Linked DNA regions of Planctomyces sp. SH-PL14. The protein of the gene in region 1 interacts with the protein of each later gene in a pairwise test. Links are inferred from orthologs where the notes say so. Each region holds a gene or a part of one and is shown in the gene's direction. Other genes may lie near its edges. The genes, in order: ligA and leuS.

Region 1 (14,463 bases):
TGTGTCGGTTTTAGTACGGTTGCTTGCTTCAACCCTAGAGGCTTTTCTTGGTTATGCTTCAGATGATTTCATCAACCAGGGACTCACGAAATATTCTCGGCAGACGCGGCGGATTTACCACTCCGCAGCCTTGAATACCCCGACGGGCACTTCTAACCGCCCGCTCACCATTCACACAACGTCCCCCCATCGGTCCACAAGTCAGCACAGGAATATTAACCTGTTATCCATCGCCTACGCCCTTCGGCCTCGGCTAAGGTACCGGCTGACCCTGGGCGGAATTACCTTCCCCAGGAAACCTTAGGCTTGCGGCGGACAAGCTTCTCACTTGTCTTATCGTTACTCATTCCGGCATAAACACTTCCGGGCCCCTATACGAAACCTTACGGTTTCACTTGCTGGCACGGAACGCTCTCCTACCGATCCTTGCGGATCCCGCTGCTTCGGCGTCTGACTTACTCCCGTTCATTATCGGTGCACGACTGCTCGACCGGTAAGCTATTACGCACTTTTTAAATGGTGGCTGCTTCTAAGCCAACATCCCGGCTGTCACCGCAATCGGACATCCTTTGTGACTGAGTCAAACTTTGGGGCCTTAGCAGACGATCTGGGTTGTTTCCCTCTCGACTCTGAAGCTTCTCCCTCAGAGACTACCTCCCGTGATAGTTACCGTAGTATTCGGAGTTTGGTCAGGGCGAGTAGCCTTGTGAGCCCTCGACCCAGTTCAGTCTCTCTACCCCCACGGCATAGTTGCACGAGGCTAACCCTAAAGTTATTTCGGAGAGAACGAGCTATCCCTCAGCTTGATGATACTTTTAATCCTCCACACAGGTCATCCCCTGATTTTTCAACATCAGTGAGTTCGGTCCTCCACGCAGTCTTACCCGCGCTTCAACCTGCCCATGCGTAGTTCGCTAAGATTCGCGTCTATTCCCACTGACCATTTACGCCCTATTCAGACTCGGTTTCCCTTAGGCTCCAGTCCTGAAGACTTTAGCCAGCCAGTGACAATAACTCGCCGGATCATTATTCAATAGGCACGCCGTCACTCTTGCGAGCTCCGACAGCTTGTAGGCACACGGTTTCAGGGTCTTTCCCTCCCCTTTCGGGGTTCTTTTCATCGTTCGCTCGCGCTACTAAATTCACTATCGGTCGTCAGAGAGTGCTTAGCCTTACGGGATGGGCCCCGCAGATTCGGTCTCGGTTTCACGTGCCGAGACTTACTCGGGTACCAGTGCATAACGGGACAGGTTGATTTTCAGATACGGGACTATCACCCACTTTGGTCCGGCTTTCCGATCCGGTTCTCTTAATCACCTGTTTTGTAACCCTAACACTGGCCCCACAACCCCAGATACCGTAGCACCTGGTTTGGGCTAGATCCCGTTTCGCTCGCCGCTACTCAGGGAGTCGAGTTTTCTTTCTTTTCCTATGGGTACTTAGATGTTTCAGTTCCCCACGTTCGCCACGTAGACCTATGTATTCAGTCTACGTTGATTCAGGGATCCCGGGATCAATGCCTGTTTGACGGCTCCCCCAGGCTTTTCGCAGCCTTCCACGCCCTTCATCGCCTTCTGACGCCAAGACATCCCCCGTGCGCCCTTAGTAGCTTGACCAAAATAGTTCCAATCCGCTCAACCCGAGTGACAGCTAAGCCACCCCGGCAGCACAGAACAGAACCAGGTCACAGCTCTCACGATACAATCTCGCGTTTCCGCGAGACTCGCTTCGCAAAACCTGATAGACGTTCAAGTTCCTAAGATCGCAAAACTACAACTTACGTTGCCATTTTGAGATGCCACACTTGCTTCAACCAACTTTTCAAAGATCAGACCACCCGAAGATCGCCTCTCGGCGTAACTCCTTGTGGTGCTTCACCTTCCGGTGTCGCTCGCACGATTGGTTTCGTGCGGGTCGAGAAGTTTAAGGTTCGCGTTTCAGTTCGTCAAGCGTCTGAAAACTTTTTTCGAACCACTTTTTCGGTCAACCTGTTTCTCGCCAGTTCAACCGAAACCCATCTCCGCCAACAACTTCCAATCAACTCTCGCGAGTCACTTGGCCTTGTCGGCCGGCGGGTCGGGCAGTCTATCGATCGGCGACTTGGAGTCAACCTCTCGCGACCACTTTTTCTTTCGATTCAGTTTTCACCGAATCGTCCGAAACCCACTCGCATCAACAACTTCCAACCAGCTCTTTCGAGCCACTTGGCCGTGTCGGCCGGGCGGGTCGAGCAGTCTATCGGGCGACAACTTGGGGTCAATCGTCCGGGACCACTTTTTTGAACTTTTGCGGAAGGACTCTCGCGAGCTTCAACAACCGTTCATGGAGACGAAGGGGATCGAACCCTCAACCCCCGGCTTGCAAAGCCGGTGCTCTCCCAATTGAGCTACGTCCCCTGGGAGGAGTTGCCGGTCTCAGCCATCAGTCGCCAGCGATTCCCAGCTTGCGCCGAGAACGGAAAACTGACGACCGAAAACCTTTCTCCAAATGGGCGTGCGTGGATTCGAACCACGGACCTCAGCTTTATCAGAGCTGCGCTCTAACCAACTGAGCTACACGCCCTAAATGCGTTTCGCCCCAGTCATGAGGCGAGTGGGCGATCTTATCGGCACCCGGCCCGCGCGGACAAGCGTTGAAGTCAAAAAATTGGCGGGGCGACGACAGAAGGGAGGCGCGAGGCCCACCTTGTGGCCGCAAGGCAGTGAACAGCCGAACAATCTCCTCTGAGACACGCGGCTCCGGCGGCAGGTTCAGCGGGGTGCCCAGGGGAAGCGGGAGGGGGCCTCGGTGGCCTCCTCCGCAGCGGCGGCGCGAGCCGGAGCGGGGCGCGGCTGATCGTCCGCCGTCTCGGGCCCGGCCTCGGTCTTCGGAGCGGAGTCGGCGGCAGGGCCCTCGGGCGGGGTGCTGCCCGACGGGGCGACGGCCGGGGAGGGGGGACCGGGGAAGGGCCGTGGGGCCTGCGAGTCGCCTGCGGGGAGGAGCTGCGGCGCTTCGGCGACCTTTTCCAGCTCCTTGGGTGCGGTCCCGGAGGCCGCCCCCTTGGCATCAGCCGATTTCGAATCGGACAGCTTGTCGCCCGGGGCCTTGGGATCGGGGGCCTTCACCTCGGCGGCGGCCTGCTGGATGGCGGGAGTGGCGGTCTTGGCCTCTTCGGGGGGCTTCACCTTGTGCCCCTCCTTGAAGACCACGGAGCGATCGAAACTCGCGTCGATCCGCTGCTTCTTCGGGCCCTTGCCGAACGGCGAGAAGCTGGTCCCCGCGAACTGGACGCCGTTCTCCACGGTCGTTTTCTGGAACGGTCCCGCGCCGAAGAGCCAGGAGTCCTTAGAGGTGGAGCGGGCCAGCGAGGTCCCGGACTGCCAGATCCGCTCCCGCGTGTCGCGGGCGTACGCGTAACAGGCGATCTTGGCGGCGGCGGTCTGATCGACCCGGCGGGCCAGGGAGACTTCCGGGATGACGATCGGCACCTGCGTGGCGGCCGTCGCGGCGCTTGCGGCCAGGTTGTTGGCGGCCGAAGCCGGGAGACCGTAGGTCAGGTCGTGGCGGTCCGCCCCCAGGATCCCGACCCGGGCCTCCATGACGATGTCGGCGTTCTCCAGCTTGTCCGCCAGCAGAACCCCCGAGGCAAGCAGGTGCTGCCGCAGGGCGCTCGCCACATAGATCTGATTCACAACCCCGACGCCGATGATGACGCCCGGGGGCTGCTGCAGGAACTTGTCGTCGAAGAACACCTTCTGCCCGGAGAGCGGGGAGAAGTCGAGATGCGACACCGCGTGATCGACGGCGTCCGAGGCGAGCATCTGGTCCGTGGCGATCCGGGCCTGGGTCGTTCCGCATCCCGACAGTGCCGCCAGCGCGCACGCGAGGAGCGCGCACGCTGGGTGCAGCGAGGAGAACGATCGGGACCGACACCGCCACATACTGACAAGGACTCCGTTCCGGGACCGCGGGTCACCGGAAACGGTATGTCGTCAGGCCGAACACTCCCACCCGGATCGGCGGACCGGCTTCCGAATTGGCAAATTTTGCAGAACACCCGCCGGGCTCTGAACTTTGCCTGAAGTCCTGGAAACCGGACGCCCTCCCGATCCGCATCCGGCTTCCCCTGCCCTGCTTCTCCTGCCCGGCCAGCCACGGCGCGAGCCGGCGATCCGCTCAGGCCGCCTGAGCCACGAAGCCCGGCTCCGCGGAGAGCATTTCCGTGACCAGGTTGCCGTAGTCCTGGGCTCCCGACGAACCGGGGGCGTATTCAAAGATGGACTGGGCAAAGCTGGGAGCTTCGGCAAGCTTGATATTCCGGCGAATCCGGGTGCCGAAGACCTTGGCTCCCGCCCACGGGGCCTGCGGATCGGAATTGCGGAGGAACCGCAGCAGGTCGTCCGTGACGTCGGTCGCCAGGCGGGTGCCGGTCTCGAACAGGCAGAGCAGGATCCCGCTGACCTTGAGATTCCTGTTGAGTCGCCGGGCGACGAGGGCGGTCGTTTCGAGGAGCTTCGACAGCCCCTGGAGGGCGAAGAAGTGCGGCTGGAGCGGAATAAAGACTTCCGTGGCGGCGGTCAGGGCGTTGATCGTCAGGACGCCGAGCGACGGAGGGCAGTCGAGGATCACGTAATCGAACTGCTCGCTCGCCTTGGCCTCTTCGAGAGCTTTGCGGAGGACGAACTCGCGGCCGGGAGCGTCGACGAGCTCCAGCTCGGTCGCCGCCAGGTCGAGATCGGCGGGGGCGATCCAGAGGTTGCTCGAGATCATCTGCCGGACGTCGTTGAACGCCTTGGCCCCGGCGAAGATCTGGTAGATGGAATCCTTCCCGGTCGCTTCCAGGCCGAGATGGATCGACGAGTGGGCCTGGGGATCGAGGTCGATCAGACAGACGCGGCGGCCAGCGCGGGCCAGTCCCGCGGCGATGTTGACGCTGGAGGTGGTCTTGCCGACTCCACCCTTCTGATTCATGACCGCGATCACGCGCATACCAGCCTCCCTGCCCACACGCCAACTTTGATGAATTCCTTCGCCCTTGCGGCTTCCTGCCTCAAGTGCCCACCATAGATCGACATTTTTCCGGCATTCTTGAGAGTTTCTCCGCCGCCGGCCCTACGACGAGATTGCGTGGTTAAACCCCCACCGGGAAAGCACTTCGGCCCATGCCCCCGTCCGCACAACAGGAAATCTCCGACCTGCGGGAGCAGATCAACCGTCACAACCGGCTTTACTATGTCGAGGCGAAGCCGGAGATCGGCGATCTGGAGTTCGACCGGCTTCTGAAGCGACTCGAGGAGCTCGAAGCGGCCCATCCCGAGTTCGACGATCCCGACAGTCCGACCCGCAAGGTGGGGGGAGCCCCGATCGAGGGGTTCCGGACCGTCCCGCATCGCCTGCCGATGCTCTCGATCGACAATATGTATGACGAGGAGGAGCTGGACGAGTTCGACGCCCGCGTCCGCAAGGTCCTGGGGACCGCCGAGGAGGTCGAGTACGCGGTCGAATACAAGATCGACGGGGTCGCGCTCTCGCTGATCTATGAGCACGGCCGGCTGGTCCAGGCGTTGACGCGGGGGGACGGGCGGCAGGGGGACGACATCACCCACAACGCCCGGACGATCGGGGGGGTCCCGCTGAAACTGGCCGGACCGCACCCGCCGGCGGTGCTGGAGGTCCGCGGGGAGGCGTATATCGCCAACACGGACTTCGCCCATCTCCGGGCCGACCAGGAGCGGCGGGGGGTGGAGCTCTACGCGAACTCCCGCAATACGACCGCCGGGGCCCTGAAGCTCCTCGACCCCAAGCTCTGCGCCGCCCGCAAGGTCCGGTTCCTGGCCCACGGGCTGGGCTACTCCGAAGGGGTCGACTACCAGACCCACCTCGAGTTCCTGGCGGGGCTCAACATCTTCGGGATCCCGGCGACGCCGGCGGTCGAGGCCCGCACCGGGATGGCGGCGACCCGCGAGCTGTGCCACAAGCGGATGGAGGAACTGCCGGGGCTCGACTTCGAGGTCGACGGCCTCGTCATCAAGGTCAACAACTACGCTCTGCGGGAGCGGCTCGGAAACACCTCGAAGGCCCCCCGCTGGGTCTGCGCCTACAAATGGGAGAAGTACGAGGCGACGACGCAGGTCCTCTCGATCGACATCCAGGTCGGCAAGACCGGAACGCTCACGCCGGTGGCCAACCTGAAGGGGGTCCTGATCGCCGGGACGACCGTGACCCGGGCCAGCCTGCACAATAAGGACGAGCTCGAACGGCTCGGAATCCGCGTCGGCGACTGGGTCGTCGTGGAAAAGGCGGGGAAGATCATCCCGCACGTCGTGCGGGTCGAAGAGCACCTCCGCACCGGGGAGGAGAAAGAGTTCCCGTTTCCGGAGAGCTGCCCGGAGTGCGGCGCGCCGGTCGCCCGGGACGAAGGCGGGGTCTACATCCGCTGCCAGAACCCGAACTGCCCCGCGCAGCTCAAGGAGGGGATCCGGTTCTTCGCCTCCCGGCAGGCAATGGACATCGAGGGGCTGGGGATCAAGCTCGTCGAACAGCTTGTCGACAAAGGCTTTCTGTCCAACTTCGGCGACATCTACCGTCTCTCGGCCCGCCGGGAGGACCTGCTGCAGCTCGAGCGGATGGGGGAGAAGTCGGTCGACAACCTGCTGGCAGGGATCGAGGCCTCGAAGACGCGGCCGCTGTTCCGGCTGCTGACGGCGCTCAACATCCGGCATATCGGGATCACGACCGCCCGGGCCCTGGCGGACTACTTCGGCTCCCTCGACCTCATCGCCGCGCAGTCGGCGGAGCAGCTTGCGACGGTCGACGAGATCGGGCCGGTGATCGCCAAGTCACTCGAGACGTTCTTCCAGTCGGACTTCGGCCGGCGGATCGTCGACGACCTCCGCAGCGTCGGTCTCGACTTCGGCCAGCCGATCGACCGTTCCGCCGAGACAGCCGCGGACGAGGCGGCGCTGCCGCTCTCCGGGAAGACGATCGTCGTCACCGGGACGCTGGTGCACTTCAAGCGGGATGAGATCAAGGAGCTGATCCACCGTCTGGGGGGGAAGGCGTCCGGGAGCGTCTCCAAGAAGACGACGTTCGTCGTCGCCGGGGAGGAGGCGGGGAGCAAGCTGGACAAGGCCCGCGAACTGGGGGTCCAGATCCTCACCGAAGCGGAGTTCGTCGAGCTCGTCGGGCCGCAGCCTTCGTGACCGGAGCGGGGCGGCGCGTCGTCCGCTGCCTCCCCCGACCTTGCCGCGCTTTCCAAAGCGCCCTCATCGCTCCGCGCCGCAACTTCTGCTGAGCGAGCAAACAATCTTTCAGATCGATTGTTGACGATTCGTTTTTTTTGGATGTAATCAACGATACCTATTCAGGTCACATCCCCCTCCGGTTCTCTCCGGATTCTTCGGTCATATCTCCGTTCGCGTGTCTCCCTGTCTACAGGAGTATTCGCATGCGCCGCTTGCGCTCGGGTCATTCACGTCCTGCTTTTACGTTGATTGAGCTTCTGGTCGTCATCGCGATCATCGCGGTGCTTGTTGCGATCCTGCTCCCTGCCGTTCAACAGGCACGCGAGGCCGCACGGGCCTCTCAGTGCCGGAACAACATGAAGCAGCTGGGGGTCGCCATGCACGGCTACCACGAAACGTTTGGAACGTTTCCGGCCGACGCCATCTGGGTCAATCAGCCCGGTCCCAACGCCCAGCCCCGTCACTACTCGTGGCTGGTGTCGATCCTGCCGCAACTGGACCAGGCGGCGGTGTACAACAAACTGGACCTGAGCGCGCCGCTGCTGAACCAGCAGGTCGCTCCCAACCTGACCGCCCAGGCGGTCAAGCTCCAGACCGCCATGTGCCCGTCCGACCCGGGCTTCGACTCGCTTCCGCACGGCATCGCCTGGACGAGCTACGGCGCGTCCCAGGGATACGACTGGTGGTCCCGCGAAGACGAACACGGCGGAGTCTTCACCCTGGGCAAGTTCACCTCGATCAACAAGATCAAGGATGGGACCTCGAACACGATCATGATCGGCGAGACGTGCTCCTCCGGCTACACCGGCTCGGACCAGGGGGGTGGAGGACGGCTCCGCGTCGGGGGTGATCGCGTTTTCCGCAGCGCCCTGCTGGCCACGCACACGCATCCCGTGACGATGAATGCGATCGGCGTCGACAAGAACCCGGACGGCACCACCGCGGTCGAACCGCCGTTCTGGTGGCGGGCCGCTCCGTACGCCTGGGCTCCCAGCTACATGTCGTTCCTGGGGATGAACTCCGAGTGGTACGCCGCGGGAAGCGACCACGAAGGGGGCGCCCACTTCCTGTTCTCCGACGGCTCGGTCAAGTTCCTGAGCGAGTCGATCCAGTCGATTCCCTACGGCCATCAGTACAGCGGCCCGGCCCCGCAGTCCAATGTGTGGAATGCCCTCCACACCATGAACGGCGGACGGGGCGAGATCAAGCCGGTCGTCGACTGAGGTCATCTCAGGAATTGCAGTCTGCGGTCCGCCTTCGGCGGATCGATGTCCGCGTTCAGCGGATCGAAAATGGCTCTGCGCACCGAGGTTGGATTGTGAAAAGCATTGTCAGGCCGTTCCCCTGCCACTGGATGTTGATCGCGCTGGCCGCGGCCCTTGCGGGATGCGGCAAGAGTGGCCCTGACCGGCCGCCGGTCGTGCCGGCGAAGGGACAGATCACGATCGACGGCAAGCCCGCCACGACCGGCCGGCTGACGTTGACTCCGGTGAAGCCCGACCCGAAGCAGCCGGGGGCGATCGGCCGGGTGCAGTCGGATGGGACGTTTCAGCTCTCCACGTTCGGCGAAGGCGATGGAGCCGCCGAAGGGGAGTTCGACGCGACTCTCCGGCCGGACGCGACGACGATGGGCGCCGTTCCCGCGGTCAAACCGGTGCGGCTCACGATCCGCAAGGATGGCGCGGGGAAAGTCGGCGACCTGAGCGTCGCCTTCGAGTCGGCGAAGAAGGCGGCTCCCGGCGGCTCGGCCGCGGTCCTGGCGCCCGCCGGAACCGCATCGGCCCGCCCTCCGGGACGCTGAGAACGGAACGGGTGGGACAACGGGGCGGGACAAAGAGGGTGACGACGCTCCAGGCGCTCGGGGTGGCGGCTCACCCTTTGAGCCCCGCCCCTCGTCCCCCGCCCCACCCCCGGCTCGCCGCGTCCCCTTTCGTCCTCTCGCTCCCCTGGGCCCGCCGGGATTCGCTCTTGTCCCGGATTGGCGGATTCGCTTAGAACGGGGCGGCAGAAACGGCCGCATCGCCGCGTTCGAAAGGAATCGACGCCATGAAACGGATTTCCCCGGAGCACTCTTCCATTGCCAACGGTCGCCTCTCGACCGGACTCCTGCTGGGACTGGCGCTCGCCTCCGGATGCGGTAACGGAACACCGACGGGGACCGTCGCCGAAGGACAGTCGAGCGCTGACGAAGTTCAGACCGCGGCGCTGACCGAGCTGGCCGCTCCGCCGGCGCTGCAGCCGATCGACTCCGGCAAGCCGGACTCGGGGATCGTCCTGACCGCCGGCGAGAAGAAGAAGGTCGACCCCGGCGACGACGAGGGGGTCGACGTCTTTGCCACCGATGACGACGAGAAGGACCTGAAGGTCGCTCCCGGGAGCCCCGAGGCCCTGCTCCGCGAGATGGCGCGGCTCAAGTCCGCCCCGGTCGATGTCGTCAAGGAGCCGGTCCCGGGCAAGCCCGGCCAGTTCCAGGAACGCAAGCTCACCGAACAGCAGAGCGTCGCGGAAGTCAGCCGCCGCTGCCACCTCATCATCGACAAGGCGATGCAGGTCATCGTGGCGACCACCAAGGACGCCTCGAAGGAAACCCTGTTCAACAACGCCGTCCACTACCTGTGCGACGCCCGGATGTCGCTGGCTCTCGCCGGAGAGAAGGAACAGGCGGACCTCCTGAGCCGCGACGCCGTCTCGCTCCATCGCCGCAAGGCAGACTCCTTTGCCGCCTCCGAGGCGGGCTACAAGGTCGTCCTCCTCTCGCAGACGCTGGCCGAACAGCAGGGCAAGCAGGATCCGAACACCGTCATCGCCTGCGCCCGGCAGGCGCGGCTCTTCGCCGAGAACTTCCCGTCGCAGACGAACCGCGGCGCGATCGCGCTCATGACCGCCGGACGCCTGTGCGAGTTCTTCAACCAGCCGGCCGAAGGGAAGATCTGCTACGAGCTGGTCGAATCGAAGTATCCCAAAACACCATTCGCCGACGAGGTCGCCGGCATCCTGCGGCGGATCCGCCTCCCCGGCCAGACACTGACGGAGTTCGGCGGGCCGACGCTCGACGGCGGGTTCTTCAATCTTTCGGACTACCGCGGACGGCCGCTCCTGATCGTCTTCTGGTCGAAGGACTCGGGGACCTTCAACCAGCACCTGCCCCAGCTCCTGGCGATGGAGAAGAAGTACGGCCAGCAGGGGTTCTCGGTGGTCGGGATCAACATGGACCGCGACGAGCTCGGTCTCGAAGAGTACATGGGGAAGAACGGCATCGCCTGGCGGCAGATTTTCCACTCCTCGCCGAACCAGCGCGGGACGCGGAATCCCGTGGCGGCCCACTACGGCGTGACGAACGTCCCGACCTACTGGCTGATCGACGGAAACGCCCGGGTCCTTGCCGCTCCGCTGCCGATCGAGCAACTTGAGTCCGGAATCCAGTATGCTCTGAAGGCCCGATAGGCCTTCCGACTGATGAATTCCGAACCAACGCCCGAACCGACTACCCCCGCTCCCGTGCCCCCCGCCCCCTCGGCTCCCGAGGGGGCCGTGCGGATTCCGCCGTCAGCGGGGCCGGCCCTGGACCGCGTCGCTGCGACGACGCCGGCTTCCGCCTCTCCGGGACCGGCTCCGACGGTCCGACGTGTGCCGATCCCGCGACCGGCGATCGACCGCGGAGTCCGGGTGACCCGTCTCATCATCCTGACCTGCCTGGGGATCTGGGTGTGGGTCAACTCGGGGGATTCGAAGCCCGAGCTGATCCCCCAGCTGAGGCCGTATGGCGTCCGCATCGCCGACGAGATCTGGAGCGGAGCCTACTGGGCGCTCTGGCCGGCGGCCTTTGTCCACGTCGACTTCTGGCACGTGGTCCTGAACATGATGGCCACCTGGACCCTCGGCAGCACGATGGAGCGGACCGTCGGCCCGTGGAAATTCCTGCTGTTCTGTCTCGCCTCCGCGCCGATCACCACGGGGATTCAACTGGCGGCGAGCGGATCGACGGGGATCGGCTTCTCGGGTGTCGTCTTCGCGATCTTCGGCTTTCTCTGGGCCGGCGTCGCGCGGTATCCGGAATTCCGGCGCGTCATCCATCGGGCCAATCTGGTGATGCTGCTCGGTTGGCTGGGCGTGTGCTTTATCGTCACGTGGCTGGACCTGCTGCCGATCGCCAACGCTGCGCATGTCGCGGGTCTCCTGTGGGGGCTGGCGACGGGACTGGCTTTCACGGCCCGCCAGCCGGTCCCCAGGGCGGTGGGAGCCGTGGGAGGCCTGGCGATGGCGGCCGCGGTCGTGGTCTCGCTCTTCTGGGCGCCGTGGCTTGAGATCTGGCTCGGCTACAAGGCGGAACAGGCGGCGCGGGGTCACGACTATGAGGCGGCCCTGCAATATGTCGACACGGTCCTTGAGCGAGATCCGGAGTCGAAGTGGGCAGGTCGATACCGCAAGCGGCTGTTGTGGCTGCAGCGGCGGGACTCGGAGGTGGAAACGCTCTGAGGTGGAGGGAAGTCTGAAGACCGGGGTCCAGGGGGCACCCCTGGTGGGGAGTGCAGAGGGGCAACGCCCCTTTGCCCGCCGGAGGCCTGGCCGTCGAGAACTGTCTGAAGCGCGCCGTGTCCAGACGCGGACACCGTGTCGTATGCCCCCCCACCAACCCGCGGGGCTCCCAAGGCGAGCGTTGAGTTCTCAACGCTGGTATCACAAAGCGGACACCCGTGGCGTACCACGGTTCCTCATGGAAGCGCCTCCGGCGGCAAGGGGCCTGTGTTGTTTCTTTGGCCCCTTGCCCCCCGGCTGCCGTCGCACGTTGGGTTTGAGCAAACAGCGTCGTGCCGGCAAGGACGCGACATGGGCCATCGGGATCTTCACCCGACAAGAACACCCGCGAGGCAGCCGCTGAGACACGAGGCCATCGCGCCCGCGGCCATCGACCGCAGCGAGAGCTCGGAGACGTCCTTCCGCCGCTCGGGACACATCGCGCTCAGGCCGCCGATCTGGACGCCGATCGAGGCGAAGTTCGCAAACCCGCACAGCGCATAGCTGGCGATGATCGCTGTCCGCGGGGAGATCTGGCCCACGACACCCTGCATGTCCCGGTAGGCCAGGAACTCATTGAGGGCGGTTTTCTTGCCGAGCAGGTTCGCCAGCACGGTCGTGTCGCTGCCGGTCGCCCCCATCGCCCAGGCAAGCGGGCGGAACGGGATGCCGAGGATCTGGTCCAGGGACAAACCGGTGAGCTGCAGACCGGCATTCAGCATGGCGACGAGGGCCGTGAAGGCGAGCAGCATGGCGGCGATGTTGGCGGTCAGCTTGAGTCCGTCCGAAGCGCCGGCGGCAACCGCCTCGAAGACGTTGATCGTCTGCTTCTCGATCGGCACGTGCAGCGTTCCCCGCGTCACGGGCTCGCCGTCCTCCGGGTACATCAGCTTGGCGAAGACGAGGGCTGCCGGGGCGTTCATGACCGAGGCGGTCAGCATGTGGCCGGCGATCCCCGGGACATCCTTGAGCAGCGCGATGTAGACCATCATCACGCCGCCGGCGATCGTCCCGTATCCCGCGGCCATGATGGCGACAAGCTCCGAACGGGTCATGGTGGCGAGGTACGGCTTCACCAGCAGCGGCGCTTCGGTCTGGCCGACGAAGATATCGGCCGAGCAGCTGAGGGACTCGGCCCCGCTGGTCCCCATCGTGCGGACCATCGTCCAGGCGAAGACCTTGACGATGAGCTGCATGATCCCGAGGTGGTAGAGCAGCGACGTCAGAGCGGAGAAGAAGATCACCGTCGGCAGCGTGCGGAAGGCGAGGTTCTCGAGCGTCGCCGAGACCTGGCCGTCGACATGCGAGGCGAGCAGGAGCGTCGTCCCCGAGTCCGCGAAGGCGAGGAGCTGCCGGGCCAGTTCGTCCGCGCGGGAGAAGAGCCACTTCCCCTGCTCGGTCTTGAGCGTGACGAGGGCAAAGCCGAACTGCAGGACAAGCCCCCACACGACCGGCCGCCAGTCGATCTTGCGGCGGTTGTTCGAGACCGCCAGCCCCACGAGAAGCAGCGCGACGAAGCCGATCAGGCCGTGGTAGCGGCCGAAGTCCACAGTTTCGAAACCAGACATCAGGGAGCGGTTCCTTGGCCCGAAAGCGGATCAGGTTCCGTGACCGGGCGGACGGACTTCAGCCCTTCGATGGTCAGGGTTGTCGAGGCGGACAAGGTGATCTGGTAGACGCTTCCGTTGGGGCGGATCGGGTAGCGACCGTAGCGATCGACGACGTACTGGGCAAACCTGCGGGCCGGGCCGGGAAGGATCCGGAAGTCGTGCTGCACGACGAGCATGGCGGGGTCCTGCCATCCCGCTTCATACGGGCGGTAGGGGATGTCCGGATGGCTCGACGGGTTGTAGGTTTCCGAGCTCTGCGGCGGCCCCGAGGAGCGGTCCTGGAGCGTGAGGTAAACGCGGGTGTTGGCGGCGCTGTAGGTGAGCTTGTTGGCGAGCCGCGCGGGAATGGCGCCGTTGGTGGCCGCCGCGGGATCGAAGCGGGGGTAAAAGGTCTGGAGCGCGGCAAGGTGCTGTGTGAGCGGGAACGAGGATGTCGTGGCGGTCCGCGAGGCGCGGGAGGGGGCGATGGGGGCGCAGGCCAGGACGGCCGCGGTCCAGATCTTCTCCCGCTTGCGGTCCGAGGAGGCCGCGATCGTGTTGCCGTCGAGGAGGATTGGCTGGCGGACGTCGATGTCCTGGGGGAACTCGTTCGGCCCCAGGCCGACAAAGGTGCCGGGGACGCTGGCGGGGATCCAGACCTGCGCGGCCCGCGAGGCGGCGAAGGCGGCGTAGTGGACCACCATCATGCCGATCATGATCTGTCCGATCTGGACCATGAACATGACAAAGAAGATGAAGAGCGGCACGGTGAGGACGAAGCTGACGCTCTGCACGCCGCCCGACTCGTTGCCGACGATGTAGGCGAGGCGGCGGACGCTCAGTTCGCGACGGCGGATGTACAGAAGAGCCAGGAGGGCGAAGGCGCCGGCGAGGAGGGCCAGGAGGCCCGGTGCTGCTCGGAGGATCCAGTGCGCCGTCATACCGCGTCTGCGAGAGCCTGTTGGGTCAGAGGTGCGAGCCAGCTTCTCCGCATGATGCGATCTCCAGCAATCGAAGGCAACCAGCCGGTGTGCCGTCAGCGCTCCCCGGATCTCTTTGCCGCCTGCATCCGCGAACCGTGAGCCAGCGCCCGTGTGCTATGATGTCCGGTCGCGGGCCAGCCGGATCGCGGCCAG
Region 2 (15,004 bases), 2.0 Mb from region 1 along the record:
CGCGGGGTTCACCGCCCCGAACGTCTGCATCGCGGCGGCGAGGTCCCCCTGAACCGCCTTGAGCCGCCCGAGAGCGATGCGGGCGTCGTCCGCCTCGGCCCGGTTCGGCCAGGTCTGGACGGTGTAGTTGACGGCGTCGAGGAGCTTCTGCTGGGCGGACGCCTTGTCCTGCGCGGTCCCGAAGCTCGCCAGGGCGGACTGGATGGCCAGGACCGCCGACGGCGGCGCGACCTTGGCGTCCTTGTTCCCCTTCGCCAGAGCGAGGCCGTCGGTGTAGGCCCCTTCGTAGTCCTGGGCGGAGTAGCGGGCGTTCGCCAGCTGGTAGCGGACGATCTCGACGCGGGCCTTGTGCTCGTCGGTCTCCTTTTCCTTCTTGGCGAGCTCGAGGGCCTTGAGGTAACTCTCGACCGCCCCCTTGGGATCGCCGCTCTGCATGGCGATGTCGGCGACCGAGACCGCCTCGTTGAACGTGTTGGCCGAGGCTTCCTGGCCCACTTCCGGGGCGTACTTACTCAGGAGAGCGGTCGCCTCCCGGTGGTAGCCGGACTGCTTCTTAGTCGCTTCGCGGAGCGTCCCGACCGCCTCGGTCATGATCTTCTTGCGTTCGTTCCCCTGCGGGAGCTTGAGCCCCTTGGCGACGTAGGCCTTCGCCACTTCAACGGCCACGCCGTACCACGGATCGGTCCGCATCCGCTGGAATTTCAGGTAGCTCTCCCCTTCGCCGATAATGTCGTCGATCTTCTGCTTCTCGCTGAGGAGCAGGAGCTTCTGGCGGACCGCCTCGGTGTAGAAGGTGATCTCGGTGGGATCGACCTGTCCGCCGGAAGGGGTCTTGGCGATGACCTCGTCGAAGATGTCCTCGGCGGTCAGCTTGTCGCCGAGCTGCTTCGTCGCCATGCCGTGCCAGAAATGCGCCAGCACGCCGGGACGGGCCTCGCGATAGCCCTGGAAGATCTGGTCGAGTCCCGCCGAGGCCGCCTTGAGGGCCTTGGCCGCGTCCGGGTTCTTGGCGTCCGGATAGGTCTGGGCCGTGTAGTAGTCGAGCATCGCCAACTTGAAGCGGGCGTTGAGCCAGTCATTCTCGGCGATGTACCGCTGCTGGTCGGCATTGACCGCGGCCCGCTTGAACTTGGTGTTCCCTCGCTTTTCCTTGGTCTGCTCGAGCGCCGCCTTCACTTCCGCATCTGCGTCGTCCAGCCGGACGCGGAACCGCTTCACCGCCTCATCGAACCGGGGACGGGCCGCGAGGTACTCCTTGCGGGCCTCGTCGAAGAGCTGCGTCTTGCGGGTCGCATCCTTCTGGACGTTCGCCTGCCGCGAGAGCTGGTTCCCGCGGTCCATCGAGAGATTGCCGTACGTGTCGAAGGCGAAGCCAGACTCGGAATGGTCGGGATGGGCCTTCAGGAAGGCGTCGATCGCCGTCTGGGCGTCGCGGCGGTACTTGGCCGCCTCACCCTCGTTCACCGTCTCGTCGGCCGCCACCTGAAGGTTGCGGGCCATCTCCAGGTCAAAGACCTCCTGCAGGTCCGGCGAGACACGATTCGATGCCTTGAGCTGGTTCAGGTACTCGATCGCCAGGACACCCTGCTTGTCATTCCGCAGAGCGTCGAGGAACTCGAAGACCGGCTCCGCCGCGAAGGCCGGTCCCCCGACGGCCAGAGTCAGGGAAACGAGCAGCGTGCGGGCAAGCGCGCGGGGCATTCATCCATCCCTTCTGAGAACGGCGGGAGCCGGTTCCATGGGCACCAGATCGTCACAGTCGCCGAGGACCGGCGCACGGCCGGCGGGCGGTTACTTCGTCGTCAGGTCCGCGGTCGCCTTGCCGTCCCGGTCCAGTTTGTAGAGCGGCAGGAAGCGGTAATACACTTCGAGGTTGAGCGTGTTGATCGAGGTGACCATCAGCCGCCCCCCCTGCGTCCCGAAGGAGTCCTTCGTCGGCTTGTTCGGGTCCCAGCTTCCCTCGGCACAACCGTCCTTGACCTGGGTTTCGATCAGGTAGCGGCGGGTGGCGCGGTTCCACTGGTCCCACTCGGGGCCGGGCAGGTTGTGCATCACCTGCGTGGCGTAATAGAAGTAATACGAGTTCCGGGAGTACTTGCCCGGCAGGTACTGCATCAGGTAGTTCATCCCCTCCTTCATGGCGGGATCGTCGCGCTTGGCTCCCAGGAACTGCTGGCAGAGGAGTCCGACGGCCGTCATCGAGGGGCTCGGACCGCTGGCGGGGGTCGGCTCGTAGCTGAACAGTCCGCCGCTCTTTCCCTTCTTGGCCAGGTTCATGTAGACCTTGGCCAGCTCCATCGTCTTGGGGTTCACTTCCAGCCCCGCCATCATGGCGCTCTTGAGAGCCATGAGCTGCCAGCCGACGACCGAGGTATCCCCCCCGGTCGGCGTCTGCCCGGCGACGTAGTACCGCCAGCCCCCCTGTTGCGGGTGCTGCGACGCCTCGATGAACTGGATTGCCCGCTGGGCCGGGAGGCGGAGCGAGTTGTCCTTCGTCATCCCGTAGGCTTCGCACAGGACGATCGCCGCCATCCCGTGGACGTACATCGGCGAGCTGTCTTTGTTGTAGAGGCCGCCGGTCTTCGGATTCTGGCTCCGGACGATGAAGCGGATGCCGTCGAGGATCGTCTTCTTGTAGGGCCCCGGCGTCTCGGGGGTCTGTCCGGCCGCGAGGTAGGGGAGGAGGGCCATGGCGGTCGCTCCGACGTCCGCCTTCGCATCGCCCAGTCCGGGGAGTTTCCCTTCCTTGTCCGGCTCGCCGGCGCAGGAGGGGTCTTTGCAGCTGCGATTGTATCGGTCGAAGCTCCAGGAACCGTCCGGGTTCTGGTGGCGGGCGAGCCAGTTCAGGCCCCCCGCGACGGAGCGCTCGGTGGCCCGAGTTCCGCCGTAGGCGCCGGCCATCTCTTCACGATGTCCCTGGCCGCGGCCGCCGAATCCCTTGCCGGTTCCGCCGCCGCTTCCCGTATTCCCGGTGTCGCCCGATCCGGAGAGTCCGGTCATTGCCGCTCCGGGGCCCGGTCCGGGTCCGAGGGCGAAACTCCCGCCGAGGCCGCCAAAGTCCGCGGCCGCGGCGACTCCGGTTCCCCCTCCGCCGCCGTCGACGAAGGTATCGGAATTGTCGAAGAACTCCGCCTCCTGGGCCATCGCCGGGGCTTCGGTGATCGTCAGCGTTTCGGTCGACAGCTCGGAGACTTCGAGCGGCGCGTTGTCGACGTCGAATTTTTCGATGGGGACTTCAGGGACCGTGGTGTCGATCACCGACTCGAGGAGCGGCGCTTCACCCGTGGTCGCGGCCACGTGGATCGCCCCACCGAGGAGTCCGACCAGTCCCAGGAGCAGGGCATGAGCCGCGATGCTGGTGACGTACCACGCCCCGTTTTCCTTGACCCACGTCACCCCGTCCTGAATCGACTTCTGAATGAACGAAGGCCGTTCAGTCGTCTTGGGGGAGGGAGTGGGCGCGGAGGGGGGAGGGGTAGCAGACATGCGGGACTCCGCAGGCAGATCAATCAAAGAGAGCTGTTCTGACTAGTTTGCACAGTTGGAACGGACAGTCAAGGTGGCGGAGCGGCGACTTCGCGCCTCTCTCCCACGTGGAAACGGACCAAGCCCAACCGAGCCCTTCGGGACGTCGCGCCCTTTCGATCTGTTCGACGGAATCCGGCCGCCGGACGAACTTTGTCGAAGATTTTTTCCTCGAACAGGAGCCCGAATTCGCCGGGTGCGCCTTCCTTCGTTAAGACCCGAGTCCGCGGCGCGGTGCCAGACCCATTTCCCCGAACTCGCCGCGCCTCCCAATCGGCACAACCGCGGGGGCATTCGCCGGATAGTGGACGGTCAACGGGGGATTGGGGCAGCTTGTCCGGCTGTCTCGAACCGCGTCCTTGCCGGCGCAGTTCGGTTTGCTCAAACCCAACGTGCCAGGGCAGCCTGGGGTCAAGGGGGCCACGCCCCCTTGCCGCCGGAGGCATTTTCGATGAGGAACCGTGGCAAGCAACGGACGTCCCATTTGTGGAGCCGGCGTTGACGACTCACCGCTCACTTTACAATCCCCGCGGGTTGGTGCGGGGGCATACGACACGGTGTCCGCGCCTGGATACGTGCTCCTTCTGGCATCTCTCGACGGCCAGGCCTCCGGCGGGCAAAGGGGCGTTGCCACTCTGCACTCCCCACCAGGGTGCCCCTGGACCCGGTTCGGTTGGCATTCGGCGAGCACCAAGCGGCGCACGCACCCCACAACCCGCCCGCAATCCCGGCTGGGTAACGCTTTCCGGCACCTCCCCCTAAACTTCGCGTTTTCCGATGCGGACCGCAGGAGAACCGGCGACGGCCGGGACGTGTCCCCCTTCGTTTGCGCATCCGATCTCCGCGGCCCCAGGCCGCCTCCGTCTCAACCCGCCAAGCCCCATGCCCCGTTACGACGCCCACCGCCTGGAATCCAAGTGGCAAGCCTACTGGGAACAGAACCGGACCTTCGTTACGCCCAACACGCCCCCCGTGGCGGGCGGCCCGCGGGAGAAACTCTACGTCCTGGACATGTTCCCGTACCCGTCGGGGAACGGGCTGCATGTCGGGCACCCGGAAGGATATACGGCGACCGACATCGTCTGCCGCTACGGCCGGATGCGGGGGAAGCACGTCCTGCACCCCATGGGCTGGGACGCCTTCGGCCTGCCGGCGGAAGACTATGCCATCAAAACCGGCACCCACCCCGCCGTCACAACCGGCAAGAACATTGAAACCTTCCGCCGCCAGCTGAAGATGCTGGGCTTCAGCTACGACTGGAGCCGCGAGCTGTCGACCACCGACCCGGACTACTACCGCTGGACGCAGTGGATCTTCTTGCAGCTGTTCGACACCTGGTACGACCCCGCCTTCGAATGGACCGGTCCCGACGGCAAGCCGCGGGTCGGGAAGGGGAGGCCGATCGCCGATCTGCCGATCCCCGCGGGAATCACGGGCGATGACGCCCGCCGCTACCAGGACAAGCACCGCCTGGCCTACATCTCCGAAGCCCCGGTGAACTGGTGCCCGGCCCTGGGGACGGTGCTGGCGAACGAAGAAGTCGTCGACGGCAAGAGCGAACGGGGCGGCCATCCTGTCCAGCGCGTCCCGCTGAAGCAGTGGATGCTGCGGATCACCGCCTACGCCGACCGCCTGGCGAACGAACTGGAAGAACTGAACTGGCCGGAGTCGATCAAGCTGCTGCAGCGGAACTGGATCGGCCGTTCGACCGGCGCCGAAGTCGATTTCCTGGTCGCCGGTTCCGGCGACTTCGCCGGGTGGAAAGCCGCCCGGACCGCTAGCGGCTTCCCGAAGGAGCCGGAATCGAACGTCATCCGCGTCTACACCACGCGGCCCGACACGCTGTTCGGTGCCACCTACATGGTCCTGGCGCCCGAGCACCCGCTGGTCGACCGGATCACGACCGCCGACCAGACGGCCGCCGTCCGGGTCTACAAGGAGCAGGCGGCCCGCAAGAGCGACCTGGACCGGACTGACCTGGCCAAGGAGAAGACCGGCTGCTTCACCGGCGCCCACGCGATCAACCCGATCAACGGGGAGCAAATCCCCATCTGGATCGCGGATTACGTCCTGAGCAGCTACGGCACCGGTGCCATCATGGCGGTCCCGGCGCACGACGAGCGGGACTACGAGTTCGCCATCGCCTTCCAGATCCCGATCATCGAGGTCGTCGCCCCGCCGAAGGCTCAACCCGACGAGCCGCGGACGCTGCCGTTCACGGAGCTGGGGGTCGCGGTCAACTCGCAATCCTACAACGGCCTGCCGACCGCCGAGTTCAAGGCCCGCATCACCGCCGACCTGGCGGGCGCCGGCCTGGGCCGCGAGGCGGTCAACTACCGCCTGCGGGACTGGCTGTTCTCCCGCCAGCGGTACTGGGGCGAGCCGTTCCCGATCTGGCACGAACTGGACGCCAATGGCCAGCCGACGGGCCTGCTCCGCGCCGACACGCCGGAGTCGCTGCCGGTCCTGCATCCGCACATGGAGGACTTCAAGCCGACCGGCACCCCTGAGCCGATGCTGTCCAAGGCCCCCGACTCGTGGCTGTACCAGACCGCCGCGGACGGAACGCGCCTGAAGCGGGAGACCAACAGCATGCCGCAATGGGCCGGCTCCTGCTGGTACTACCTGCGGTTCTGCGACAACAAGAACGGCGCGGCCTTCATCGACCCGGAGCTGGAAAAATACTGGCTGCCGGTCGACCTGTACGTCGGCGGCGCCGAGCACGCGGTGCTGCACCTGCTGTACTCGCGGTTCTGGCACAAGGTCCTGTTCGACCGCGGCCACGTCACGTCGCCGGAACCATTCGGCCGGCTGGTTAACCAGGGGATGATCCTGGGCGAGGCCGAGCTGACGGGCTACGCGCGCGTTGCCGGCGGGCCGGAGACCAGGGACGGAGAGGACGGGGCGGCGCTGACGGCGGCGGACGTTCCGGCCGCCGCGTGGGTCTCGGTCCGCGATGTCACCGAGGGGGAGAACGACACCAAGGTCCTGAGGAGCACCAAGGAGCCGGTCGTCGCGGTGAAACTGTCTTCGGACGATGTCGAGAAGCAGGCGGGGAACCTGGTGCTGAAGTCGCACCCGGAGATCGTCGTCGAGAGCCGCGCGTTCAAGATGTCGAAGTCCCGCGGGAACGTCATCAACCCGGACAGCGTCGTCTCGGAGTACGGTGCGGACTCGCTGCGGCTGTACGAAATGTTCATGGGCCCGCTGGAGCAGGTGAAGCCCTGGAGCATGAGTGGCGTGGAAGGGGTCTACCGCTTCCTGGCCCGCGTCTGGCGGATGTTCGTCGACGAACGGGCCGAAACCATGACCGTTCACCCGGCGATCGTGGACATCGCCCCGACCGCCGAGCAGGAGCGGATCCTGCACCGCACCATCAAGACGGTCACCGAGGACATCGAGAAGCTGTCGTTCAACACGGCAATCAGCCGGATGATGGAGTTCACGAACGAGTTCGGCACCGCCGACGTCCGGCCGCGCGCGATCCTGGAACCGTTCCTGCCGCTGCTGTCCCCCTTCGCTCCGCACATCGCCGAAGAGCTGTGGGAGCTGCTGGGCCACCAGACGTCGCTTGCGTACCAGCCGTGGCCGACATTCGACGAATCCAAGATTGCCGAAGCCGAAATCGAAATCCCGGTCCAGGTGAACGGCAAGCTGCGGGCCAAGATCAAGGTCCCGGCGGGAGCCGATCAGGCCACGATGCAGCGGATCGCCGAAGCGGACGAGGCGGTCCAGACCCAGCTCGCCGGAAAGCAGATCGTCAAGACGGTCGTCGTGCCGGGGCGGATGGTCAACTTCGTCATCAAAGGCTAACCACCAGGACATCCGCCGTCTGGACCCAGCGTCGAGCGATGGGATTGAGCAGTGGGAGCCGACTCGGCAGATACGGTATGCGAGATGCCGAAACAGAGCGATTCCCTGGCCGCGCTGCTCGCCCGCTTCCACGAACGGCAGTCCGAGAACTGGCGAAGACAGTTCAGGGCCGTGGTCCGCGAGCGGAACCGCGGTGTTGAGAAACTGGTCTCGCACGGCGTCGTGACCGTCGGCCAGCTTCTTGAACGACTCTCCGGGTTGTCCCAACGCCTTTCGATCGTGGGAATCGAGCTGATCTCCCTCCTGCGGATCGGGCAGGCGGCTCCGCTCCTTGTGGACCTGATGGAATCGAGGCCGCTGCGGATGGCGTGTGCCTCGGCGATCGCGATGTGTTCCCAAAACGAGCGGATCACCGAGCGGCTACTGCGGATCGGGTGCCGCGAGCTCGATTCGTCACATCCCGATCCGCACTGGCTTTGGACCATCATCGAAGCGGTCCGCAGGTCCGACGACCGGCGCGCCGCCGAGTTGCTGGTCCGGATCTACGAGCATCCGGCGTTGCCGGGATCGATCCGCGGCGACGCGGCCGACCGGCTCGGCTGCGAAGGATTCATCGGAGACCGCCGCACGAGCCTCCGTCGTCGCTGTCGGGTAGCTGCGATTCTGGGGCTGACAGACGACTCGATCGACGTCCAGTTCTGGAGCATGTATCTGATCGGGCAACTCGGCAGTCATGATCGGCGCGGTCCTTCTCGACGCGCGCACGACCTTCTGGATGCCATTCCGATCCTGAAGGGGATCGCGGCCGTAGACCAGCGGATTGCCCCCGGCTATTGGTGGCCCATGTCTGCCGAAGCGGAAGATGCTCTGCACTGCCTCGAACACGGCAGCTGGCCGGAAGTCGACGCCGCTGAGAGATGGGCAGGGAAGGGTGAACGCGGTCCAATGAACCATGAGCGCGAGTTTGGTCCGCTGTAGTTCACCAATTGGAAGAGAGGTGGGCGGCCAGTGTCAGGGGCCGGTGGAACGCCCTGGAGTCAGGCAGTACCAATACTGCGTTGGATCTCATCTGTGGTGTATTGACATACACCCTACTCGACTGAGGCCAGACCCAGCCTGCGGAACTCAACGACGAGGTGAGCAGTGCCCAGGAAGGTCCAACCTGTGATCGTTCCGCCGTCAGAGGGAGTGAACATGCGGAGAGCCATCCAAGGTATCTCGGTGGCGTGTGCAAGCGGTTGCCTGATCCTGTCCGCGTGGGCGCTGTCGGGGATTTCGGGGACAGATATCGCAATGTCTCAGACGGGTACGGGTCGCGCAGAGATTCAAAGGGCTGGCGACAACGGGAAAAGGTTGGCATTCAAGGGCGAGACGCCGGGCGTAACAACCTTCGAGCAGTTCGCGAAAGCGCACGGCGGCCGCCAAAGACGCCCCGCACTCATAGACGGCGAAGCGGTCCCTGGTGTGTCGCTCTACGTCCTTGAGAAAGGGGAGCTATCGATCGGCGCGATACCGGTCGCCGAGGGGAAATACACCTTTGTCGACAATGTCCTGGCCAGGATCGTTCTGTCAGTGCGCGGTTCGAAACGGCGCTTGGTTGAGGCACTCGCGGACGAGTACGGCGAGCCTCAGTACCAGTGGTCGGCGTATTGGTGGCACAACGGCGAAGTGGTGTTGTGCGTGACTGGCACCGACGACGATGTCATCATCGACTTCTCGTGTACTGCACTTGCACACGAAATCGATGTTCGCATCTGGAAGACCTATGCGGCAACGACATACGAACTGAATGGCGAAATCCTCGGTGTGACAACGCTTGATGAGTTCCGCAAGAAGTATGAGTTCAGGGGTGAGGACGGAGCTGTGTACCCATCCGAGTGGAATAAGGACGATCCGCCGGCGAAAGGGGTCACGGAATGGAAGCTGTTTGATAGATCGAACGGTCGGCAGGACTACACGCTCTTCGGAGTCAAACCATCTGATGTGACATTCCGGTTCGTTGACGGTCTTCTTGAGTTCGTTCATGTCGACTTCCCCCATTCAGAGTCAGCTCGAGTGGCAGCAGGTCTGAAACGAAAATTTGGCGCGCCCAAGGACAATGGATGGCATGTGGGATGGGAAAGCCCGACGGCGCGCGCTGACCTCTTTCGGGATTTGGGCGCGTTCCACATGACGCATTTGAAGTTGCACTGGGATTACTTATCCCGGTAGTCAGATTGGGAAGGAGCGTGGCTGTCGAGCGGCGCGAGAGGCGAGGGTTGCCCACGCCCCGCGAAGGCTCAGAGCGTGCCGCTCTTCGCGACGCAGAATACGATGCTGGTTCCGATCGTCACCCGCGACCTTCTTGTGGACTGCTGTGATGAAAGTTCTCGTTTCACTTGTCCTGCTGTCGATCGGGGGGCCGGCGCTGTCGGCTGCGGAGCGGCCTTTGAAGGTCTTTATTCTCGCCGGGCAGTCCAACATGGAGGGGCACGCTCGAATCGAGACCTTGGATTACATCGGCGATGACCCGGCGACGGCGCCGCTCCTGAAGCGGATGCGTGGCGCGGACGGCAAACCGACGGTCTGTGATCATGTCTGGATTTCGTATTTCACCGGAAACGGCGCGGAGAACGGCGAGGGCTTCGGCAAGCTCACCGCGGGGTATGGCTCCCGCCAGAAGCCGGAGGAAGACGGCGGCAAGATCGGGCCGGAGTTCACGTTCGGACTGACTCTCGACGAACGGCTCAGCGAGCCGGTCCTGATCATCAAGACCGCGTGGGGCGGGAAGTCACTGCATACCGATTTTCGCCCGCCGAGCGCCGGTCCCTATGTCCTGAGCGACTGGCAGAAAGAGAACTATCCCAGGCAGACGGGGCACGGCATTCCGAAGGACTTCGAGAAGTGGAAGGCCGACAAGATCCGGGAGACCGGTGCCTACTACCGTCTGATGATCCAGCATGTGAAACGCGTGCTGGCCGACCCGCGGCGCGTCTGCCCGGCCTACGATCCGGCGGCTGGCTATGAGCTGGCAGGCTTCGTCTGGCTGCAGGGATTCAACGACATGGTCGACGGACACGCGTATCCCAACCACGGCAAACCCGGCCGCTTCGATCTCTACAGCGAGTCTCTGGCGCATCTCATTCGCGATGTGCGCCGCGATCTCTCCGCTCCCCGGATGCCGTTCGTGATCGGCGTGATGGGCGTCGGTGGTGCGAAAGCCGGCGAAGATGTGCTGGAGTTCCGCAAGGCGATGACCGCTCCGAGCCTGTTGCCCGAGTTTCAGGGGAACGTGACCGCCGTGCCGACATCGCCGTTCTGGTCCGAGGAACTCGGGGCCATCGACGACAAGTACGCCGAGGTCCGGCAGATGGCCTACTACCTCGACACAAAGCACAAGGATTACGCCAATGCCAGGGGGCAGATGACCTCCAAGCAGAAACGCGAATACTTGAGCAAGTTCGAAGCCGACCTCATCTCACCTGCGGAAGTCGCGCTCTGGAATCGCGGTGCCTCAAATGGCGGCTATCACTACCTCGGCTGCGCGAAGACGTTCGCACTGATGGGCCAGGCGTTTGCCGAAGCCAGCCTGACAATGCGGAATCCGCCCTAGAAGACCGCTGCGGCAGGGGGGGACATAGCCGCTGCTTTGAGTGGCCATCAGCGTCCGCTTCGGACGCGGCGGACGATATCCTGTCCTGTCTCCGATAGGGAAGCTTGGATCGACCTACGAATCCAGCGAAGCTGAACCGCTCGGCGGGATGACATGGCACCCGTTGCACGGGCGAGTCACAGACCTGCATTCGATCTCAGTCATCTCGACCATCGTCAATGGAAACGCCTGGAAACAGCCGCTTAAACTCCCGCACTTCCGGCTCGCCGAAGACCTCTCGCGCTTCCAGGACGACGAGTTCACGCAATGAGATCAACTGTCTGATCACGGAGTTGTCTTCTTTCGGCCGGAATCCGGTGCGGTACAGCCACAATGACTCAAGGCAGCGACAACGCTTGAGATCGTGCAAGACGTCGAATGGGACCTTGTACAAATTCAAGGAAACCAACCGCGGTCCGACCTGGTTCAGCACGTAGTTCACATCCGAAGGTTTCGCCAAGTTGCAGTTCGCGATACGAATGTCTCGCAAACTCCGTAGCTGCCCAATCTCGTCAAATGCGCCGGCGTCTATACCGCAGTCGTGAAAGCGGAGCACCTCGATGCTGGTCACCCCGCACAAATGGCGGCCAGTTTGTTCCGATACATTTATTCCTCTTACTAGAACATGACTGCACTCTTTAGCAACGAGCACCTCCCAAGTCCCTTCGTCTGGAACAACGTCCATGATGACCTCAAATCCTCGAAGCGATTGAGCATCCTTCAGAGAATCACTGGTGTTCTTGTATGCGCCTAATCTGACCTGCCCGACGATCCGCGCGCGAACCCATTTGTCGCAAAAGTGGCGACGCTGAGTGACGTAGGTAACAATCGCGGCGACAGCGAAAATGCAGGTCAGGAAGGTCAACGTCCTTGCTGGGGGCTTTCGCATTTGACGGCTTCTCACTGTGAACACGACAACAGCGGCGGTGGTCAATATCTGGTACCGTCTCCGACATGGAAAGTCCGGAAATTGACACCGGCCGGAGAGGGCAGGGGATGCCGTCTCTCACGAACCACCAAGAGGAGCCCAAGGGCAGGAACTGATGTCGAATCTGTTTGTGACGTCCGGCCGAGCGAAAGCCTCCGCGGGAACGCGGAACGGGATGGTCTACCGGTACTCCCCGGACCTCTCCCGGCGGGCGATCTTCTCCCCATGCTCCGGGTACCGCTACGCCCTCCTGATCCTCGACAGCCCCGATGACGTCCCCGCGGCGGAGTGCTGCGCCTTCATCGGCCTCAATCCGTCCACCGCCGACGAGTTCAAGGACGATCCGACCGTCCGACGATGCCGCGACTTTGCCCGCCGGTGGGGCTACCGCGGGCTCATGATGCTGAACGCCTATGGCTTCCGGTCGACCGATCCCAAGGGACTCCGGACGCAGGAGGACCCCGTCGGCCGGGACACCGACCGCATTCTTCGCCGCTACGCGCAGCAGACCGGGCGGGTAGTCGCGGCCTGGGGAACGCACGCCGACGTCGAACGGGTCGCCGCGATGAGGAAAGTCCTCGAGGGTGTGCCGACGCTCTGCCTCGGGGTCACGAAGGACGGCTATCCCAAGCACCCGCTCTACATTGCCGGCAAGACGGAGCCGATTCCGTGGGGCCTCTCGACCTGAGCCCGTATCCCGGAATTCGCGATTACCACGGCACAAGGAGCTGGATTAGGATTGCCCCGCGGAACTCGCAGGCAGGGCAGTCATCTCGCAGGCAATCATGCTGAACATCTTTGAGTCGATCACCAGGCGGCTGGTGGACGCCTGGAAGTCGGAAGAGCCGACCGGAAGGAAGAGCGCCTTCCGCTGTCGCTGCGGGCGTCCCGTCTTCTTTCGCAACAGTCTCTGCCTGGGGTGCCAGGCCCCCCTGGGATATGAGCCGGAGCTCCAGCAGGTCCGAGCCCTGACGGAAGAGACAGAAACGGGCGTCTGGACGGTCGACGGCCAGGAAGACGGCGTGAAGTGGAAACGCTGCGAGAACCTCGATTCTCCCGCCGGCTGCAACTGGCTGACACGCGCCGATGACGAGGAACCGCTCTGCCGGGCCTGCCGGCTCAACCGCACCATTCCCGATCTCGGCGATCCGGACAACGCCCAGTGGTGGCGGAAGATCGAGAACGCCAAGCGCCGCCTCGTCGCCCAGCTCCTGAGCCTGGGGCTGCCCGTCGCGTCGAAAGTGAGCGAGGATCTCGAACGCGGCTTCATGTTCGACTTTCTCCGTTCGCCCAAGGAGGGCCCCCGCGTCCTCACGGGGCATGCGGACGGGCTCATCACGCTCAATGTCGAGGAAGCGGACGACTCGATCCGGGAGAGAACCCGGAGCCTGATGCGCGAGCCGTACCGGACGCTCCTGGGGCACTTCCGCCATGAGGTCGGCCACTACTATTGGGACCGGCTGGTCGCGGGGACGCCGTGGCTCGACAAGTTCCGCGAACTCTTCGGCGATGAACGGCAGGACTACGCCGCCTCACTGAAGCGGAACTACGACCACGGCCCGCCGGCGAACTGGGCGGACCACCACATCAGTTCGTACGCGTCGGTTCATCCGTGGGAAGACTGGGCGGAGAGCTGGGCGCACTACCTGCACGTCGTCGACAGTCTCGACACCGCCCTGCGTTTCGGCCTTCGCGGCGAGGACGTGGAGCAGGCGGTCGAGCCCTTCTCGGTCGACGACCTCTACGACCCGTCCGCCCCGGACGCGCAGCGGGTGATCCTGCTGGTCAACTCCTGGGTGCAGATGACGACGGTTCTCAACGAAATGGCCCGCAGCATGGGCCAGCACGACTTCTACCCCTTCGTCATGTCGCGGCCGGTCCTCCGCAAGATGCACTTCGTCCAGATGATCGTGAAGGAAGCGCGGGGCGGCACGTCGCTGATCGGCTGAGTCCCCGCTTTCCCCGCGGGCCCGGCTTCGGAACTCGATCGCAGCGTCAGCGGCGAGCGGAGCGCCCCTGTTCGACCTGCTCGGCGATGTTCACCTTGCGGTGCTCCGCGGGCAGGATCCAGGCGTTGTGCTTCCAGAAGGAGTACTCCACCGCGGCCATGTCCTGCTCCGGATCCACCAGCGGGCGCGGGTAGCGGTAGTTCATCATGACGCTCGTGTAGGCATGGACCGCGGGACGTCGTCCGCAGTCCCGCTCCCAGCGACGGGCGACTTCTTTCGCGTACTGCTGGATCAGGTAAGGCTGGGCCGCCAGGGCCTCCGTCTGCCGGCCCGACAGGTCGTGGAAGGAGTTCCACAGGATCGTGAGCTCACCCTCCTCATGGACCGGGAACCACGGCGGGAGCACCTTCCAGGCGGCCGGTTGGAGCCGGGTGAAATCACACCAGACGACGTACGATTCCGGTTTCCCCAGCCGTGTGGAGAGACGCTGCAGGTCCTCAGGCGTGGTGGCCTGTTCCACGACGTAGAACGGCGTCTGGGAGGGGGCGGCACCCGCCAGTTCAAAGGGCTGGACCAGTCTTAACTCCCGAGACAGCACACCCTCCTGCTCCCGATTGTCCAGGGTCAGCAGCAGTCCGTGCAGCCGCGCCAGTCCCTCTTCCCGCCGGTCTCCGGCGGGAGCGAGTTCCTCATAGAGCCGAAGGCCCTCGGCACTCAGCCGGGCGAGATCCGCGTTCCCGCGGTTGGGGGACGCCTCCGCCTGCCGTTTCAGAATCGCGGCGACATTGCTGAGAGCGTCACGGAGCGAGATCCCTTTCCGGAGCTCGATCGTCTCCCGGGTCTTGGCCGACCAGTACTCGGAGAAGTGCGAGAACTCCTCCGCGCTGTTGGTGCGGGGGACGTAGATCATGCGGTAGCCGACCAGCCCCTCGAAGACGGTGGTGAGGCCCGGATGGTCGGACCACTGGAAGCGGGGACCATCGATCGGAATGTAGATGGCCCGCGTCGAGATGTCGGGAGACCGGGACCAGTCCGGAACGCGGTGGCCCTGGCCGTTCGGCTGGAACAGGCCGGCGTCTTCCACATGGAGCGTGATGTGCCCGGACGTTTTCTGTCGGAGCATCATCCGCCAGGCGAAGAGCTGCCCTTCTTCCGTCC

The links.
Region 2: the proteins of ligA (region 1) and leuS interact in binary tests that used the Escherichia coli proteins (3 or more experiments, as listed by UniProt). The link is inferred for Planctomyces sp. SH-PL14 from one-to-one orthologs.

What each region holds. Positions count from the first base shown.
Region 1 is NZ_CP011270.1:4,942,480-4,956,942, reverse strand. What follows is about bases 4,712-7,661. They hold ligA (NAD-dependent DNA ligase LigA), read left to right. Parts: upstream 4,712-5,141; coding sequence 5,142-7,181; downstream 7,182-7,661. Other genes in these bases: VT03_RS18875 (DUF1559 domain-containing protein), read left to right, coding at 7,427-7,661; VT03_RS18885 (ParA family protein), read right to left, coding at 4,712-4,968. In the rest of the region: VT03_RS18890 (DUF6655 family protein), read right to left, coding at 2,751-3,920; more of VT03_RS18885, read right to left, coding at 4,156-4,711; more of VT03_RS18875, read left to right, coding at 7,662-8,446; VT03_RS18870 (hypothetical protein), read left to right, coding at 8,542-9,024; VT03_RS18865 (TlpA family protein disulfide reductase), read left to right, coding at 9,270-10,667; VT03_RS18860 (rhomboid family intramembrane serine protease), read left to right, coding at 10,680-11,699; VT03_RS18855 (NupC/NupG family nucleoside CNT transporter), read right to left, coding at 12,068-13,306; VT03_RS18850 (TadE family protein), read right to left, coding at 13,306-14,268. UniProt on the Escherichia coli protein: DNA ligase that catalyzes the formation of phosphodiester linkages between 5'-phosphoryl and 3'-hydroxyl groups in double-stranded DNA using NAD as a coenzyme and as the energy source for the reaction.
Region 2 is NZ_CP011270.1:6,969,640-6,984,643, forward strand. The notes cover bases 4,048-7,538. They hold leuS (leucine--tRNA ligase), read left to right. Parts: upstream 4,048-4,407; coding sequence 4,408-7,338; downstream 7,339-7,538. Other genes in these bases: VT03_RS26805 (hypothetical protein), read left to right, coding at 7,423-7,538. Also shown: VT03_RS26790 (hypothetical protein), read right to left, coding at 1-1,701; VT03_RS26795 (prenyltransferase/squalene oxidase repeat-containing protein), read right to left, coding at 1,792-3,486; more of VT03_RS26805, read left to right, coding at 7,539-8,316; VT03_RS26810 (hypothetical protein), read left to right, coding at 8,533-9,549; VT03_RS26815 (sialate O-acetylesterase), read left to right, coding at 9,698-10,930; VT03_RS26820 (hypothetical protein), read right to left, coding at 11,127-11,834; VT03_RS26825 (DUF1643 domain-containing protein), read left to right, coding at 12,013-12,585; VT03_RS26830 (putative zinc-binding metallopeptidase), read left to right, coding at 12,683-13,846; VT03_RS26835 (HTTM domain-containing protein), read right to left, coding at 13,893-15,004.